2 regions of the Halobacillus sp. AWM4_238 genome follow, and region 1 is predicted to be linked to the other one. Evidence: a T-box and tRNA genes for the amino acid it is inferred to sense, from the RefSeq annotation. Region 1 holds a T-box; the other holds one or more tRNA genes.

What was found. A T-box is a leader RNA that pairs with one kind of tRNA and senses whether it is charged. The one in region 1 lies ahead of serS (serine--tRNA ligase), so its partner is inferred to be a tRNA-Ser.
Region 2: it encodes a tRNA-Ser, which carries the amino acid that the T-box ahead of serS (serine--tRNA ligase) is inferred to sense. The anticodon was not compared.

What each region holds. Positions count from the first base shown of each region.
Region 1 covers NZ_JBSWSY010000002.1:3,036,648-3,044,786, forward strand. Annotated here, with positions in the region: gene ACXACN_RS15015 (HD-GYP domain-containing protein) at 1-776, shown strand, start outside; gene ACXACN_RS15020 (YaaC family protein) at 794-1,510, opposite strand; gene guaB (IMP dehydrogenase) at 1,684-3,153, shown strand; gene ACXACN_RS15030 (serine hydrolase) at 3,259-4,590, shown strand; gene pdxS (pyridoxal 5'-phosphate synthase lyase subunit PdxS) at 4,710-5,594, shown strand; gene pdxT (pyridoxal 5'-phosphate synthase glutaminase subunit PdxT) at 5,612-6,202, shown strand; T-box leader at 6,240-6,461, shown strand; gene serS (serine--tRNA ligase) at 6,639-7,913, shown strand.
Region 2 covers NZ_JBSWSY010000002.1:3,432,484-3,440,622, forward strand. Annotated here, with positions in the region: gene rsbW (anti-sigma B factor RsbW) at 1-89, shown strand, start outside; gene sigB (RNA polymerase sigma factor SigB) at 61-840, shown strand; gene ACXACN_RS17120 (PP2C family serine/threonine-protein phosphatase) at 861-1,436, shown strand; gene ACXACN_RS17125 (Tex family protein) at 2,264-4,405, shown strand; gene cmpA (cortex morphogenetic protein CmpA) at 4,451-4,561, opposite strand; gene ACXACN_RS17135 (SprT family protein) at 4,637-5,080, shown strand; tRNA gene ACXACN_RS17140 (tRNA-Asn) at 5,256-5,330, shown strand; tRNA gene ACXACN_RS17145 (tRNA-Ser) at 5,335-5,425, shown strand; tRNA gene ACXACN_RS17150 (tRNA-Glu) at 5,435-5,506, shown strand; tRNA gene ACXACN_RS17155 (tRNA-Asp) at 5,521-5,597, shown strand; tRNA gene ACXACN_RS17160 (tRNA-Gln) at 5,605-5,679, shown strand; tRNA gene ACXACN_RS17165 (tRNA-Lys) at 5,785-5,860, shown strand; tRNA gene ACXACN_RS17170 (tRNA-Leu) at 5,869-5,950, shown strand; tRNA gene ACXACN_RS17175 (tRNA-Leu) at 5,999-6,086, shown strand; tRNA gene ACXACN_RS17180 (tRNA-Arg) at 6,156-6,232, shown strand; tRNA gene ACXACN_RS17185 (tRNA-Pro) at 6,237-6,313, shown strand; tRNA gene ACXACN_RS17190 (tRNA-Gly) at 6,345-6,418, shown strand; tRNA gene ACXACN_RS17195 (tRNA-Ile) at 6,437-6,513, shown strand; rRNA gene ACXACN_RS17200 (16S ribosomal RNA) at 6,634-8,139, shown strand, end outside.

The DNA.
Region 1 (8,139 bases):
CTCCTGTGGATATGAGCATCATTCGAAAAGTGATGGTTCCCCTTCTAGAGCGTACCGTTGATTCAAAAAGTCGTGAAGTTTTCTCGCTTCATCAGTATGCATCCAGTAACGATTACATCTTTCATCACAGTGTATCTATGGGGCTGCTATCCAGTTATGTGGCCTCAAAGATGGGATACAACTATGGTGAATGGATCCAAGTCGGATTGGCCGGTCTCTTAGCAGATAGCGGAATGTCTAAAATCAGTCAACGAATTGTGTGGAAAGAAGGCCCATTAACAGAGAGGGAGTATGAGATGGTGAAAAACCATCCCACTTATAGTTATCGTCATGTAGAAAAGATCTCCTCTTTAAGCAAACACGCCAAAGTCGCTATTTTACAACATCATGAGAGGCTGGATGGGACCGGTTACCCTTTAGGAGTCAGCCAGAATAAAATTCATCCGTTCAGTCAGATAATCGCCGTCTGTGATATGTACCATGCCATGACATCTGAAAGGATGTACCGGAGGAAACAATCGCCATATAAAGTGCTTGAAGAAATTTTGCAGGAGCAGTTTGGGCGCTATGATCATAAAGTGATTAGTACATTAGTGAAAGAAATGACCAGTTATTCCACGGGAACGAAAATCCGCTTGTCTGATCATCGTGAAGCAGAAGTTATTTTCGTGGAAAAGACGAACCCGACAAGACCCCTTGTACGTTTGATTGAAGACGGGCAGATCCTCCCGCTGAAAGAACAGCTTGATCTACATATTGTAGAAGTGTTTGAATGAACAAAGACCAATTCACATCATGAAATGGATGTGAATTGGTCTTTTAACCATGTTGCGAACATGTTTGGAATTCGGTCGGCAGCTGAATTTAGAAAATGAATGATGAACACATAATCTTCCCGATCTTTCATCTGCTCCATCTCCCCCCACCACTCCCCTTCATAACGGACGAGCATGCTCAAGTTATAAAGGACAGCGAAATAAGCTAGTAACTCAGGCCAATCCTCTTCAATTGCAATTGGGTTTGGCTTTTTAAGTTGAAACAACGCATCCATTTCAGGAAGCGGCCGAAGCAGTTCATCCATGGATATCTTCGTTTTTTCTGAGGAAAATTGAAACAAATGCTCAGCGGCATGCGGAAATAACCCGTGGGGTTGTATACGGATGTCGTCTTCTAAAAAACGGTAGTGCTGTTTTTTCCTTTTTCGGGTCGACAGCCCATGAGCAAGAACTTTTGCGGTTGCAGGGTACCCTGGGTCAACGGTTAGCAGACAGCTTTTAATGAAATGGTTCATGCCATAATAAAAAAGAAGAGGCTTTACACTCAGTGGTGTATGTAAAGCCGTTGACCAATAATCCTGACCAAGGGTGAGGCCGTGAATGAATCGCTCTGCATTATTGAAGGCATGATGCTCAGCTCTTGAATGGTTTATTTTTTCATAACAGGAAAACAAAAAGGGTCTTGTATGTGCGGTCACTTGAAGGTAAGTGAGAATCGGTTCCGTGGAGTGCAAAGTAAGCTCCTCCTTTCTAACATAAAAGGAATTCCCCTCCATTTTTTTATGGTTGAAAAAGCACGACCATTGTCGTATTGTAAATAACAATAAGAAATGGTGTTTCGCGAATATACCACTTATTTTACCCACTTTCACCCAAACTATTTTAAGAAGAAAAGGAGAGGTCAAGCATGCGTGAAGACAAGTTTAAAAAAGAAGGTTTAACGTTTGACGATGTGTTACTTTTGCCTGCAAAGTCCGATGTATTGCCGCGTGATGTTTCACTGGCGACAGAGTTGTCTCCCACCTTACGTCTGAATATGCCGATTCTCAGTGCTGGAATGGATACGGTCACAGAAGCTGAATTGGCGATCGGTATGGCACGACAGGGAGGGCTTGGTGTCATTCACAAGAACATGTCGATTGAAGAGCAAGCGGAACACGTGGACCGAGTGAAACGATCCGAAAGCGGCGTCATTACGAATCCGTTCTTTTTGACTCCGGAACACCAAGTATTTGATGCGGAACATTTAATGGGGAAATTCCGTATTTCCGGTGTGCCGATTGTTAATAACGTGGAAGAACAAAAACTTGTCGGAATTATCACCAACCGTGACCTCCGCTTTATCGAAGATTATTCCATCCAAATCAGTGACGTCATGACAAGTGAAGACCTTGTGACAGCTCCTGTAGGGACGACGTTGGATGAAGCAGAGAAAATCTTGCAGAAGTATAAGATTGAAAAGCTTCCGATGGTAGATAACAATGGGATCCTTAAAGGTTTGATTACTATAAAAGATATCGAGAAAGTGATCGAATTTCCTTTATCAGCGAAAGATGAACAAGGCCGTCTTCTTTGTGCCGCAGCTGTCGGTGTAACAGCAGACGCTATGACACGGATTGATAAATTAGTGGAAGCCGGGGTAGATGCTCTTGTCGTGGATACCGCTCATGGCCATTCACAGGGTGTAATTGAGCAGGTGAAGCGCATCCGTGACCGTCATCCGGAAGTGAATATTATCGCAGGAAACGTCGCGACAGCAGAAGCAACGAGAGAATTGATTGAAGCGGGCGCAGACGTGATCAAAGTCGGAATTGGACCAGGGTCGATTTGTACGACGCGTGTCGTTGCTGGTGTCGGCGTTCCTCAAATTACGGCTGTTTACGACTGTGCGAAAGAGGCGGAGAAATACAATAAGCCTGTCATTGCCGACGGGGGAATCAAGTATTCTGGTGATATTGTGAAAGCTATTGCTGCAGGCGGACATGCCGTTATGCTCGGAAGCTTGCTTGCAGGCGTATCCGAAAGCCCTGGCGAAACAGAAATCTTCCAGGGCCGCCGGTTCAAAGTATACCGGGGAATGGGATCTGTCGGGGCCATGGAATCCGGGTCCAAGGATCGTTACTTCCAAAACGAGCAGGAAGCGAAGAAACTTGTGCCGGAAGGGATCGAAGGACGTATGCCATACAAAGGACCATTGGCTGACTCCATTCATCAACTTCTCGGTGGCCTACGCTCTGGTATGGGATATTGTGGAACATCAACGATTCATGCCCTACGAACAGAAGCGCAGTTTACTAGAATTACAGGGGCTGGCTTAAGAGAGAGCCACCCGCATGATGTTCAAATTACAAAAGAAGCGCCAAACTACTCCGTTTGACCCGTATAAAAAGTGATAGACAGGGACTTTTCCCTGTCTATTCTTTTATATACGCATGTGATAAAATAACAAAGATGCATATTTTAAGGGTGGAGGTTGAGAAAGTTGACACAAAGATTAAAAACATCTATGGCCTTGATGGTGGCATTGCTTATGGGGTTCTTTGCTGTGTCCATGAATCCTGGACATACATACGCAAGCGTAGATGTTGGCGCAGAATCGGCAATACTCGTGGACGCGGAAACCGGAAAGATTTTATTTGAAAAAGAGGCAGATTTGACCTTACCTCCTGCCAGCATGACGAAGATGATGACCGAATATCTTGTCATGGAAGCGATTGAGGAAGGGCAGATCAGCTGGGATACAACGACACAAATTAGTCAATATGCTTATGATATATCGGCGAATCCTGAATTCTCAGGAGTCGGCCTCAAGTTGGATGAACAATATACTGTTCGTGAACTGTACGAAGCAATGGCCATTAACTCAGATAATGCGACAACCATTGCTCTTACTGAATTAATTGCTGGAAGCGAAGGCGAATTTGTTCAGATGATGAATGAAAAAGCAGAAGAAATGGGTCTGCCTGATTATGACTTCGTGAACTCCACAGGACTGAATAACTCCCACTTGGGAGACAATTATCCTGAAGGAACAGATCCTGAAGCAACGAATATGCTTTCAGCTAAGTCGGCAGCACTGCTCGCTTATCACTTAACGAACGATTATCCGGAAGCACTTGAAATCTCAAGCAAACCGACGCTTGATTTTGCTGGACAAACCGTGACGAACTGGAATTGGATGCTTCCGGGTATGCCAGGGCAAAACTTGCAGCAGTTCGAGTACCAAGGAATGGACGGATTGAAGACAGGCTACACAGAACTTGCGCAAAACACGTTTACAGGAACAGCAGAACGAGATGGGCAACGATTCATTTCAGTCGTCATGAAATCAGATTCCAGAGCTTCCCGTTTCAATCAAACCAAACAGCTTCTAGATTACGGTTTCAACCAATTTGATCGTCAAGAGCTTTTTGCAGCAGGAGCAACTCCTGAAGAGGAGTCCACGCTCACCGTTGCAAAAGGAAAAGAAGATGGAGTGGCAATTGAAACGAGTGCGGCACTGAGCACGCTTGTTAAAAACGGAGAAGAAGATCAATATGAAATCCAGTTCAACATCTCTGAGGACCAGCTGGATGATGAAGGCAACTTAGTCGCCCCAGTAGAAAAAGGGCAAAAAGTAGGGACAGCGAAGCTTGTGTACAACGGCGAAGAGGATTATGGCAATATTCTTTCTGATGGTGGACAAACCGTCGAGATTGTTACTTCTTCCAGTGTAGAAAAAGCAAACTGGTTCATGCTTACCCTTGGTGCCATTGGTGAATTTTTCAGTGATATCTTCACAGGCGCAGTCGACATGGTTAAAGGCTGGTTTTAGGTGAAAAAATCCCTATATAACCAGTAGGATTTAATATAGTAATGCGTTACAATAGAGGATAAGAATCTATGATTCAATATAAATGCTTACATTAATATAGCTGTTAGGGAGGAATCAACATGGCACAAACAGGTACGGATCGCGTAAAACGCGGCATGGCAGAAATGCAAAAAGGTGGCGTCATTATGGACGTCGTAAACGCAGAACAAGCGAAAATCGCTGAAGAAGCGGGAGCAGTAGCCGTAATGGCTCTTGAACGTGTTCCAGCAGATATCCGCGCAGCAGGCGGAGTTGCTCGAATGGCTGATCCTACGATTGTTGAAGAAGTGATGAATGCTGTTTCAATTCCAGTTATGGCCAAAGCTCGTATTGGGCATATTACAGAAGCACGTGTCCTTGAAGCGATGGGCGTTGATTATATCGATGAGAGTGAAGTTCTTACTCCAGCTGATGAAATCTATCACATCAAAAAAGATGAGTACACGGTTCCGTTCGTATGTGGCTGCCGTAATCTCGGTGAAGCGACACGTCGTATCCGTGAAGGTGCATCCATGCTTCGTACAAAAGGTGAACCGGGAACAGGGAACATTGTAGAGGCTGTCAGCCATATGCGCCAAGTTCAGTCTCAGATTCGTCACCTTCGTGGACTTTCAGAAGATGAAGTGATGGTCTATGCCAAAGATAATGGTGCTCCATTCGATCTATTGATGGAGATCCGTGAAGAAGGTCGTCTGCCTGTTGTAAACTTCGCTGCTGGCGGTATCGCAACTCCAGCGGATGCAGCTTTGATGATGCAGCTTGGAGCAGATGGGGTATTTGTTGGATCTGGAATTTTCAAATCCAACAATCCTGAAAAGTTTGCACGTGCAATCGTTGAAGCAACGACACATTATGACGATTACAAGTTGATTGGTGAATTGTCTAAAGGTCTTGGAACAGCCATGAAGGGGATGGAAATGTCCACTCTTACTCCTGAACAGCGTATGCAAGATCGCAGCCAGTAAGCAAAGGAGAATGCAGCATGACTACTATCGGTGTACTAGGCCTGCAAGGAGCTTTCCGTGAGCATGTGCGTTCAGTCGAAGCGGCAGGAGCAAGTGCTGTCGTTGTCAAAAGGACAGAACAGCTGAATGAGATCGATGGCTTAATTATCCCTGGTGGCGAAAGTACGACCATCCGCAGACTGATCGATAAGTATGAATTTCTAGAACCCATCCGACAATTCGGAAAAAGCGGCAAACCGATCTTCGGTACGTGCGCAGGGCTCATCTTACTCGCATCGGAAATCGATGGTTCTTATGATGTCCATTTAGGGGTCATGGATATAAAAGTGCGTCGTAACGCTTTTGGACGTCAGCGCGAAAGCTTTGAAGCCGATCTTGATATAGAAGGCGTGGCAGAAGGATTCAATGCCGTTTTCATCCGTGCTCCTTATATTGAAGGGGTAGGAGAAAATACGAACGTGTTGGCCCGCTACGACGGCCATATTGTAGCCGCTCAGGAAGGCCATTATTTAGCCTGCTCCTTCCATCCGGAATTGACGGATGACCATCGTTTAACCGCTCACTTTGTTCAAATGGTGGAAGAAGCTAAAAAAACACTTGCATTATAATTCTGAATCCGCTAATCTTATGTAACACAAACGATAAATAAACGCGATGACAGGAAATAGTAACATGTCCCTTCTTCTCTAAGAGAGTCAGTGGCTGGTGTGAACTGACGGAGAAGCCATGTGAATCCATCCTCGAGTGTCTGACTGAATGCAGTAAGTCAGACCGGTACTCACCGTTATGAGTGAAGCCGGAAGGTCACATGTACCTTCAACTTGGGTGGTATCGCGGGAAGCATAAACCAAAGCTCTCGTCCCTATTTTAGGGACGGGAGCTTTTTGTTTACAGCGGGTTTCGAGATCATTGTTTGGGTTTATTGGATACGGAAAGTAAACCGTCCACTAAACGATCATTCCTTGAAAAAGGATTATGACGAAGCCGCTTATAAGCGTATGAGTAAAATTAATAAACATAGATCAAATGAAGGAGGAAGTAAACATGTTGGACATGAAATATTTACGTCAGAACTTTGATGAAGTCAAAGGGAAACTGCAAAACCGCGGGGAAGACCTCTCGGACTTAGATGCGTTCGGTGACTTGGACAGCAAGCGCCGTGAGTTGATTCAGGAAACAGAGGAATTGAAAGCGAAGCGTAATGAAGTATCTAAGGAAATTTCCCAGCTGAAAAAAGCGAAGGAAGACGCAGATGATAAAATTAAAGAAATGCGCGAAGTCGGCGACCGAATTAAAACTCTTGATACCGAGCTGAAAGAAGTAGAAGAGAGACTTGAAACACTTCTCTTATCCATTCCGAATATCCCTCACGAAAGTGTACCTGTCGGTGGAGATGAAGAAGACAACATCGAAGCACGAAAAGCAGGGGAGATCCCGACCTTCAATTTTGAAGCGAAGCCTCACTGGGATGTAGCGACAGATTTAGGCATCCTTGATTTTGAAAGGGCGTCCAAGGTGACAGGAAGCCGTTTCGTATTTTATAAAGGACTAGGTGCCAGGCTGGAACGTGCCTTATTGAATTTCATGATGGACCTGCATGCCGATGAACATGGCTATGAGGAAATGCTGACGCCACAAATGGTTAACCGCACAGCGATGACAGGTACAGGTCAATTACCGAAATTCGAAGAAGACGCGTTTAAAATTGAAGGCTGGGATTATTTCCTCGTACCAACAGCCGAGGTACCCGTGACAAATTTCCACAGAGAAGAAATCCTGTCTGCTGAAGACCTTCCACAAAAGTTCGTAGCCTTCAGCACGAATTTCCGTTCTGAAGCTGGATCTGCCGGCCGGGATACAAGAGGATTGATTCGTCAGCACCAATTCAATAAAGTCGAGCTTGTGCAGCTGGCAAAGCCTGAAGATTCTTATGGTGTATTAGAAGAGCTGACGGGCCACGCAGAAAAAGTCCTGGAACTATTAAAGCTTCCTTATCGTGTGATGAGCATGTGCACAGGAGATTTAGGATTCACAGCAGCTAAGAAATATGACATCGAAGTGTGGATCCCGAGCCAGGAAACCTACCGTGAAATCAGCTCTTGCTCAAACTTTGAAGATTTCCAAGCGCGCCGTGCAGGCATCCGTTTCCGCAGAGAAGAAAAAGGCAAGCCTGAATTCGTACACACATTGAATGGTTCTGGTTTAGCCATCGGTCGTACCGTTGCAGCTATCCTTGAAAATTATCAGCAGGAAGATGGAACGGTCATTGTACCAGAAGTTCTTCGTCCTTACATGGGTGGAAAAGAAGTCATCAAGTAAGAGTACCAAGAAAAGACGTCTGGATTCTGTAAAGGATTCCAGGCGTTTTTCTTTTAAAAGGATCTGGGCCATTCGGTTCCCATTCTCATGCTGTGGAACACCTTGACTCTATAGGAATGAATTTGTATAATAACGAGGTGGCAATTTTTCGCGATTGTTCGACAACCACTTCTTTTTAAAAAAGTTAAAGGAATTTGTTGACGGATACGGACAACCATGATATTAT
Region 2 (8,139 bases), 400 kb from region 1:
GCAAATATGGAGTCATTGTCCTTATGACAAAATATCTCCATGAAACCGGGGTGGGTCAAGATGGCGACCAAATCACAACACCACAATGAAGAAGTATATGAATGGATCGCCCATCTACAAGAAAATCCAAGAGATGAAGAGATTCAGGAGAAGGTCGTTCTCGTATATAAGGATCTTGTAGAATCCATTGCTCGTAAATACTCAAAAAACAGCACCATCCATGAAGACTTGGTTCAAGTCGGCATGCTTGGATTGTTAGCGGCTATCAGAAGGTATGATGCCGAATTCGGAAAGTCTTTTGAGTCGTTTGCCATTCCTACGATCATTGGGGAAATCAAACGCTTCATTCGTGACAAAACATGGAGCGTCCACGTCCCTCGTAGAATTAAAGAGCTTGGGCCTAAAATCAAGAAAGTATCGGAAGAGCTGACGAATACACTGCAGCGCTCTCCATCCGTTAAAGAAATCGCGGATGAGTTAGAAGTATCGGAAGAAGATGTTCTGGAGACGATGGAAATGGGCAAAAGTTACAAAGCTCTTTCTGTTGACCGTAAAATTGAAGCAGATTCTGATGGAAGTACCGTCACTATTCTTGATTTAATTGGAAACCAGGAAGACGGCTATTCCAACATTGATCAGAGAATGCTTCTAGAGAAGATTCTGCCGATTCTCAGCGAACGTGAACAGGAAATCCTGCAATGCACGTACTTTGAAAATATGAGTCAAAAAGATACAGGTGAACGATTGGGAATTTCCCAAATGCACGTATCCCGTTTGCAGAGGAGAGCATTGAGGAAGCTGAGAGAAGCCTTGCAGTCTGAGTCTGTCGAGGTATTCTAGTGGAAAAGGAGAATAAACGGGTGGACTTATCAATTTTCCAAAAAGCCAAAAAAGGGAATTATTATTGCGGAGATAGCTATTTCTATAAGGAAACAGAGGATTCATTCCTTTGTGCGCTTGCCGACGGTCTCGGAAGTGGCGAAATGGCCCGCGAATCATCCAAGGCGGTTATGGAAGTGATAGAGGAACATCCTGATCTAACATTAGAAGCCCTTGTAAAAAAATGCAATGAAGTGTTGGTAGGGAAACGAGGAGTTGTTCTCGGGATTTTAAAGATAGATTTTAAAGCTCTTACCTACTCTTATTCATCGATTGGTAACATCGGAGTCATCACCGTGGATCCTGATGGAAAACGCAATCGAAACATTCCACTTGCTGGTTACCTATCAGGATATCCACGAAGGCTCAGAATCTCTCGTGGGACTGTGCAGAAAGGGATGGTGTTTCTTATGTTTTCAGACGGAGTCAATGACCGTCGTCTGTCTTCAAAGTTTACTCATTCCAAAGACGTTGAGCAAATTACTCAACACTATAAAGAATTATACGGTCAATCACGTGATGACGATATTACACTGATTGCTATAGCTTATAATTAAAACCCTTCATTCAAACCAACAGGTAGAATGAAGGGTTTTATTGTTTTTGTCTGAACGATCGTCTTATTTTATTAAAGTAAATGGCAGGATTGTGGAAGACTTGATTTCGAGACTTTTGTTGAGTGGATGGGGGCTTCGGGGAATGACTCGCTTTCCGCGGGAGCGCGGTGAGCCTCCTCGGATTGCGTCCTGTGGGGTCTCACCATGCACTTTTTCCCGCAGGAGTCTCCCCATTCCCCTCCGCCCCTTTGCCATGGAAGTCTCTCGAAATCACTTCTGGAAAATTATATTAATGAATAAAGAGGAGAATAACAACCTCTTTATGTCGGGTATTCAGGGCATAAAAGCTCGATACATAGCGTTTAATGCCCGCGTAGGAGGGAAGAGTTTCCTTTACTACATTGGTGTTGTAGGCATAATGAGCTCTATACCACGCTTCATATCCAGAATAGTCCATGGAAGTTAACATCCTCCACTCTTTGTAGGTAAAGCAGCTTAACCAGGAAATAGTTTCGAGATCCTCTTATGGTCAAGGGGCGGAGGGAAACGGTGAGACTCCTATGGGACGTGTGGGACAGGTGAGACCCCGGAAGGCGTAGCCTGAGGAGGTTCACCGCCCGCCCCATGGAAAGCGAACGGTTTCCCGGAGCCCCTAAATTCTTACAAACGCCTCGAAACTGAGTCTTCAAGAAAAGGGAGCTTTAATTAAATACATAGATGCAACGCGCGGAGTCTTTAAGTATTCTATTTTTAAATTTGATACAATGGATGAGACGTCATTGAAGGAGGTCATTTTGTTGAGTGAAGCAAATAAAAATACCGAGCTTATGAAGCTCGTAGCTAAACAGACGAAATTGAAAGATCAGACAATCAAGCAAGTGATTGAACTGCTTGAAGAAGGAAATACCGTTCCGTTTATCGCCCGTTACAGAAAAGAACTGACAGGTGGATTGGATGAAGTACAAATCAAAGAAATTGAAGATCAATGGAACTACGTATCGAATCTTGTTCAACGGAAGGAAGAAGTCATTCGCCTCATTGATGAACAGGGCAAACTGACGGAAGACTTACGCCATCAAATTGAATCCGCTGAAAAATTGCAAAAGGTGGAAGACTTGTACCGACCTTATAAGCAAAAGCGTCGTACAAGAGCAACAGTTGCCAAGGAAAAAGGGCTGGAGCCTCTCGCGATTCAAGTTTGGGAACAACAGAACATTGACTTTGAGACAGAAGCCAAAGACTTCTTTTCTGATGAACACGAATTGAATACAGTTGAAGATGTCCAGGCAGGTGTGAACGATATTATTGCCGAATGGATTTCAGATGACCCTACATATCGAGAGAAGATTAGAAAGCAAACACACGACAAAGGTGTCATCTCTTCCTCTGAAAAGAAAGCAGATAAAGACGAAAAGGGCATTTTTGAAATGTATTATGATTACCAAGAACCTGTTCGGTCTATCGTTTCCCACCGTGTGCTTGCTCTTAACCGTGGGGAGAAAGAAGAGGTCATTAAAGTGTCTGTTCAGCCTCCAGAGGAAGCTATTGTTCAATTCCTGGAGAGGAATGTCATTAAACGCCACACCGTTGGAAGAATCCGTTCTATTTTGGAAGAAGCGATCCAAGACAGTTATAAACGATTAATTCAGCCATCTGTTGAAAGAGAGATCCGGGGGGCATTATCCGAACAGGCAGAGGAGCAGGCAATTGAAGTTTTCTCAAGTAACTTGCGAAACCTTTTACTCCAGCCTCCTTTGAAAGGGAAAGTGGTTCTCGGTGTAGACCCTGCCTACCGTACTGGTTGTAAACTTGCCGTCGTGGACGAAACCGGCAAGGTGTTGGATATTGGAGTCATCTATCCAACAGCACCTAAGAACGATACGGCAGGAGCGGAGAAAAAGATCCTTTCCTTTATGGATCAGTATGACATTGAGCTAATGGCTATCGGTAATGGTACAGCTTCCAGAGAAACGGAACAGTTTATTGCAGATATGATCCAAAAGCATCAACTGAAAGCCTCTTATATGATCGTGAATGAAGCTGGGGCCAGCGTGTACTCAGCGTCGAAACTTGCACGTGAAGAATTTCCTGATTTCCAAGTAGAAGAACGAAGTGCAGTATCTATAGCACGTCGTGTCCAAGACCCACTGGCAGAGCTCGTGAAAATCGATCCAAAATCAATCGGTGTTGGTCAATACCAGCATGATGTAACTCAGAAAAAACTGAATGAATCGTTGACGTTCGTTGTTGAGACGGCGGTAAACCAGGTAGGAGTGAATGTGAATACAGCATCCTCATCTTTATTGCAATATGTATCTGGGCTAAGTAAAACGGTTGCGAACAATGTAGTGAAAAAGAGAGAGGAGCTTGGAAAGTTTACAAAGCGATCCGAACTCAAAGATATTCCGCGCTTAGGTGCAAAGACATTTGAGCAAAGTATTGGTTTCTTGCGAATACTAGATGGGAAAGAACCTCTTGATCGCACTCCGATCCACCCGGAGAGTTACAAAGCGACAAGGGAACTTTTGAAGAAATTCGGATTTACCACGGGAGATATCGGAACGGATCAATTAGCAGAAGAATTGAAAAATGTGGACATATCTTCGGTAGCTGAACAGCTGGACATTGGTGAACTGACACTGCAGGATATTGTGAAATCACTCGTTCAACCTGGCCGGGACCCAAGGGATGACCTGCCTAAGCCATTGTTGAAAACAAATGTTCTTTCAATGGAAGATTTAGAGCAGGGGATGGAGATGGAAGGAACTGTAAGAAATGTTGTGGACTTCGGTGCTTTCGTAGATATTGGTGTGAAACAAGATGGGCTTGTCCATATCTCAAAGCTTGCCAACAAGTTTGTAAAACACCCCATGGACGTAGTAGCGGTAGGGGACGTTGTTACCGTTTGGGTGGATCAAGTGGATGTACAAAAACAGAGGATTGCTTTGACCATGATCAATCAAGGGTGATTCTATATGAAACTGCCTGGAGAGAGATTCTTTCCGGGTAGTTTTTTATTTGTGTAGATGCTGATAGTAATACCAGCATTGATTCAGCATTTTTATCTGATATTTGTCTTTGTTCAAGAATGCTTTTGTCATTTGGTTCTTCAACCAGGAGGGCATAAGAAGTCATCTCCTTCATATTCAACTTTTTTCATTCTTATGATACAGTATGCAAAAGACAAGGGAGGTGTTCCTATGACAGATCAGGAATTGCAGCAATGGACAGACGAATTATCAAAAAAACATTTTGACAAGCCTTTTGCTCATGATGTATACTTCAATTCTCGTCTTCGGACGACAGGAGGAAGATACATTCCTTCTAAAAAAGTGATTGAAATCAATCCGAAGTATATAGTAGAATTAGATGGTGTCGAATTAGAAGGCATCATTAAACATGAACTTTGTCATTATCACCTTCATATTGAAGGGAAAGGTTTTGGGCATCGTGATCCTGAGTTCAAGGCATTATTAAAAGAAACAGGTTCCCCAAGACATTGTTCACCTTTACCTTCTGAAAAAAGAGGGAACTTCCACCACTATGTTTGTACAAAATGCGGACAAACATACAAGCGGAAAAGAAGGGTGGACACGAAACGCTTCGGTTGTGGGAAATGTAAAGGCAATATAAAAAAGAAGTAAATTTTCCATTGACGAAAGATTCACCACATGTTAAATTAGGTAAGTCCTAACAAAACAAGCCAAAAACACATGAAAAACGACTTAAATATTCATGAAAAAAAGGTTTGACACCGCGGACAAAATGTTATAAGATATAAAACGTCGCTGATAAACAGCAACGGACATTACGAACTATTCCAACGTAGCTCAGTGGTAGAGCAATCGGCTGTTAACCGATCGGTCGTAGGTTCGAATCCTACCGTTGGAGCCATCACGGAGAAGTACTCAAGTGGCTGAAGAGGCGCCCCTGCTAAGGGTGTAGGTCGCGTAAGCGGCGCGAGGGTTCAAATCCCTCCTTCTCCGCCATTTATTTTTGGCCCGTTGGTCAAGTGGTTAAGACACCGCCCTTTCACGGCGGTAACACGGGTTCGAATCCCGTACGGGTCACTTAACCTTATAGAGGTCCGGTAGTTCAGTTGGTTAGAATGCCTGCCTGTCACGCAGGAGGTCGCGGGTTCGAGTCCCGTCCGGACCGCCACTCTTTTTGGGCCATAGCCAAGCGGTAAGGCAACGGTTTTTGGTACCGTCATGCGCTGGTTCGAATCCAGCTGGCCCAGCCATTTTCTTTTCAAAAAAGAGTTGACAAAAAGCTGAATAAGTTATATGATGTTTCTTGTGCTTCAAAAAACAACAACGTCATTGAGTGTTACAGATTCCTTTAAAAGGAGCCATTAGCTCAGCTGGTAGAGCATCTGACTTTTAATCAGAGGGTCGAAGGTTCGAATCCTTCATGGCTCACCATTTATTATGCGGGTGTGGTGGAATTGGCAGACACGCTAGATTTAGGATCTAGTGCTTCACGGCGTGGGGGTTCAAGTCCCTCCACCCGCATTATCCAATTATCATGATCAGCATCCCATTGTTTACTACAGCAATTTTGCGGTCGTGGCGGAATCGGCAGACGCGCTAGGTTGAGGGCCTAGTGGGAGGTAATCCCGTGGAGGTTCAAGTCCTCTCGGCCGCACCAACTTTTTTAAAAAAAGTACTTGCGTCAACACACAAAAGATGTTAAGATAATAAATGTCGCTTTTTTAATGCGCCCGTAGCTCAATTGGATAGAGCGTCTGACTACGGATCAGAAGGTTAGGGGTTCGACTCCTCTCGGGCGCGCCATTAACGGGAAGTAGCTCAGCTTGGTAGAGCACTTGGTTTGGGACCAAGGGGTCGCAGGTTCGAATCCTGTCTTCCCGACCATCGAAATCCTAAATAACAATTTGATACACTTGCGGGTGTAGTTTAGTGGTAAAACCTCAGCCTTCCAAGCTGATGATGAGGGTTCGATTCCCTTCACCCGCTCCATTTTATTGAATGTCATCGGGGCCTGTAGCTCAGTTGGTTAGAGCGCACGCCTGATAAGCGTGAGGTCGGTGGTTCAAGTCCACTCAGGCCCACCATGATTCATTTGATCTTTGAAAACTGAACGAACCAACCAGTACGTCAAAACATTTCTTCTTTATAGAAGGAATTTGAAACAAAGCACATTCGGTGTGCAAATGAGCAAGTCAAACTTAACTTTTATGGAGAGTTTGATCCTGGCTCAGGACGAACGCTGGCGGCGTGCCTAATACATGCAAGTCGAGCGCGGGAAGCGAGTGGATCCCTTCGGGGTGAAGCTCGTGGAACGAGCGGCGGACGGGTGAGTAACACGTGGGCAACCTGCCTGTAAGATCGGAATAACCCCGGGAAACCGGGGCTAATGCCGGGTAATACTTTCTTTCGCATGAAGGAAAGTTGAAAGATGGCTTCTTGCTATCACTTACAGATGGGCCCGCGGCGCATTAGCTAGTTGGTGAGGTAACGGCTCACCAAGGCGACGATGCGTAGCCGACCTGAGAGGGTGATCGGCCACACTGGGACTGAGACACGGCCCAGACTCCTACGGGAGGCAGCAGTAGGGAATCTTCCGCAATGGACGAAAGTCTGACGGAGCAACGCCGCGTGAACGATGAAGGTCTTCGGATCGTAAAGTTCTGTTGTTAGGGAAGAACAAGTACCGTGCCAATAGAGCGGTACCTTGACGGTACCTAACGAGGAAGCCCCGGCTAACTACGTGCCAGCAGCCGCGGTAATACGTAGGGGGCAAGCGTTGTCCGGAATTATTGGGCGTAAAGCGCGCGCAGGCGGTTCCTTAAGTCTGATGTGAAAGCCCACGGCTCAACCGTGGAGGGTCATTGGAAACTGGGGAACTTGAGGACAGAAGAGGAGAGTGGAATTCCACGTGTAGCGGTGAAATGCGTAGATATGTGGAGGAACACCAGTGGCGAAGGCGACTCTCTGGTCTGTTTCTGACGCTGAGGTGCGAAAGCGTGGGTAGCAAACAGGATTAGATACCCTGGTAGTCCACGCCGTAAACGATGAGTGCTAGGTGTTAGGGGGCTTCCACCCCTTAGTGCTGAAGTTAACGCATTAAGCACTCCGCCTGGGGAGTACGGCCGCAAGGCTGAAACTCAAAGGAATTGACGGGGGCCCGCACAAGCGGTGGAGCATGTGGTTTAATTCGAAGCAACGCGAAGAACCTTACCAGGTCTTGACATCCTTGGCCAACCCTAGAGATAGGGCTTTCCCTTCGGGGACCAAGTGACAGGTGGTGCATGGTTGTCGTCAGCTCGTGTCGTGAGATGTTGGGTTAAGTCCCGCAACGAGCGCAACCCCTAATCTTAGTTGCCAGCATTTAGTTGGGCACTCTAAGGTGACTGCCGGTGACAAACCGGAGGAAGGCGGGGATGACGTCAAATCATCATGCCCCTTATGACCTGGGCTACACACGTGCTACAATGGATGGTACAAAGGGCAGCGAAGCCGCGAGGTGTAGCAAATCCCATAAAACCATTCTCAGTTCGGATTGCAGGCTGCAACTCGCCTGCATGAAGCCGGAATCGCTAGTAATCGCGGATCAGCATGCCGCGGTGAATACGTTCCCGGGCCTTGTACACACCGCCCGTCACACCACGAGAGTTGGCAACACCCGAAGTCGGTGAGGTAACCTTTTTGGAGCCAGCCGCCGAAGGTGGGGCCAATGA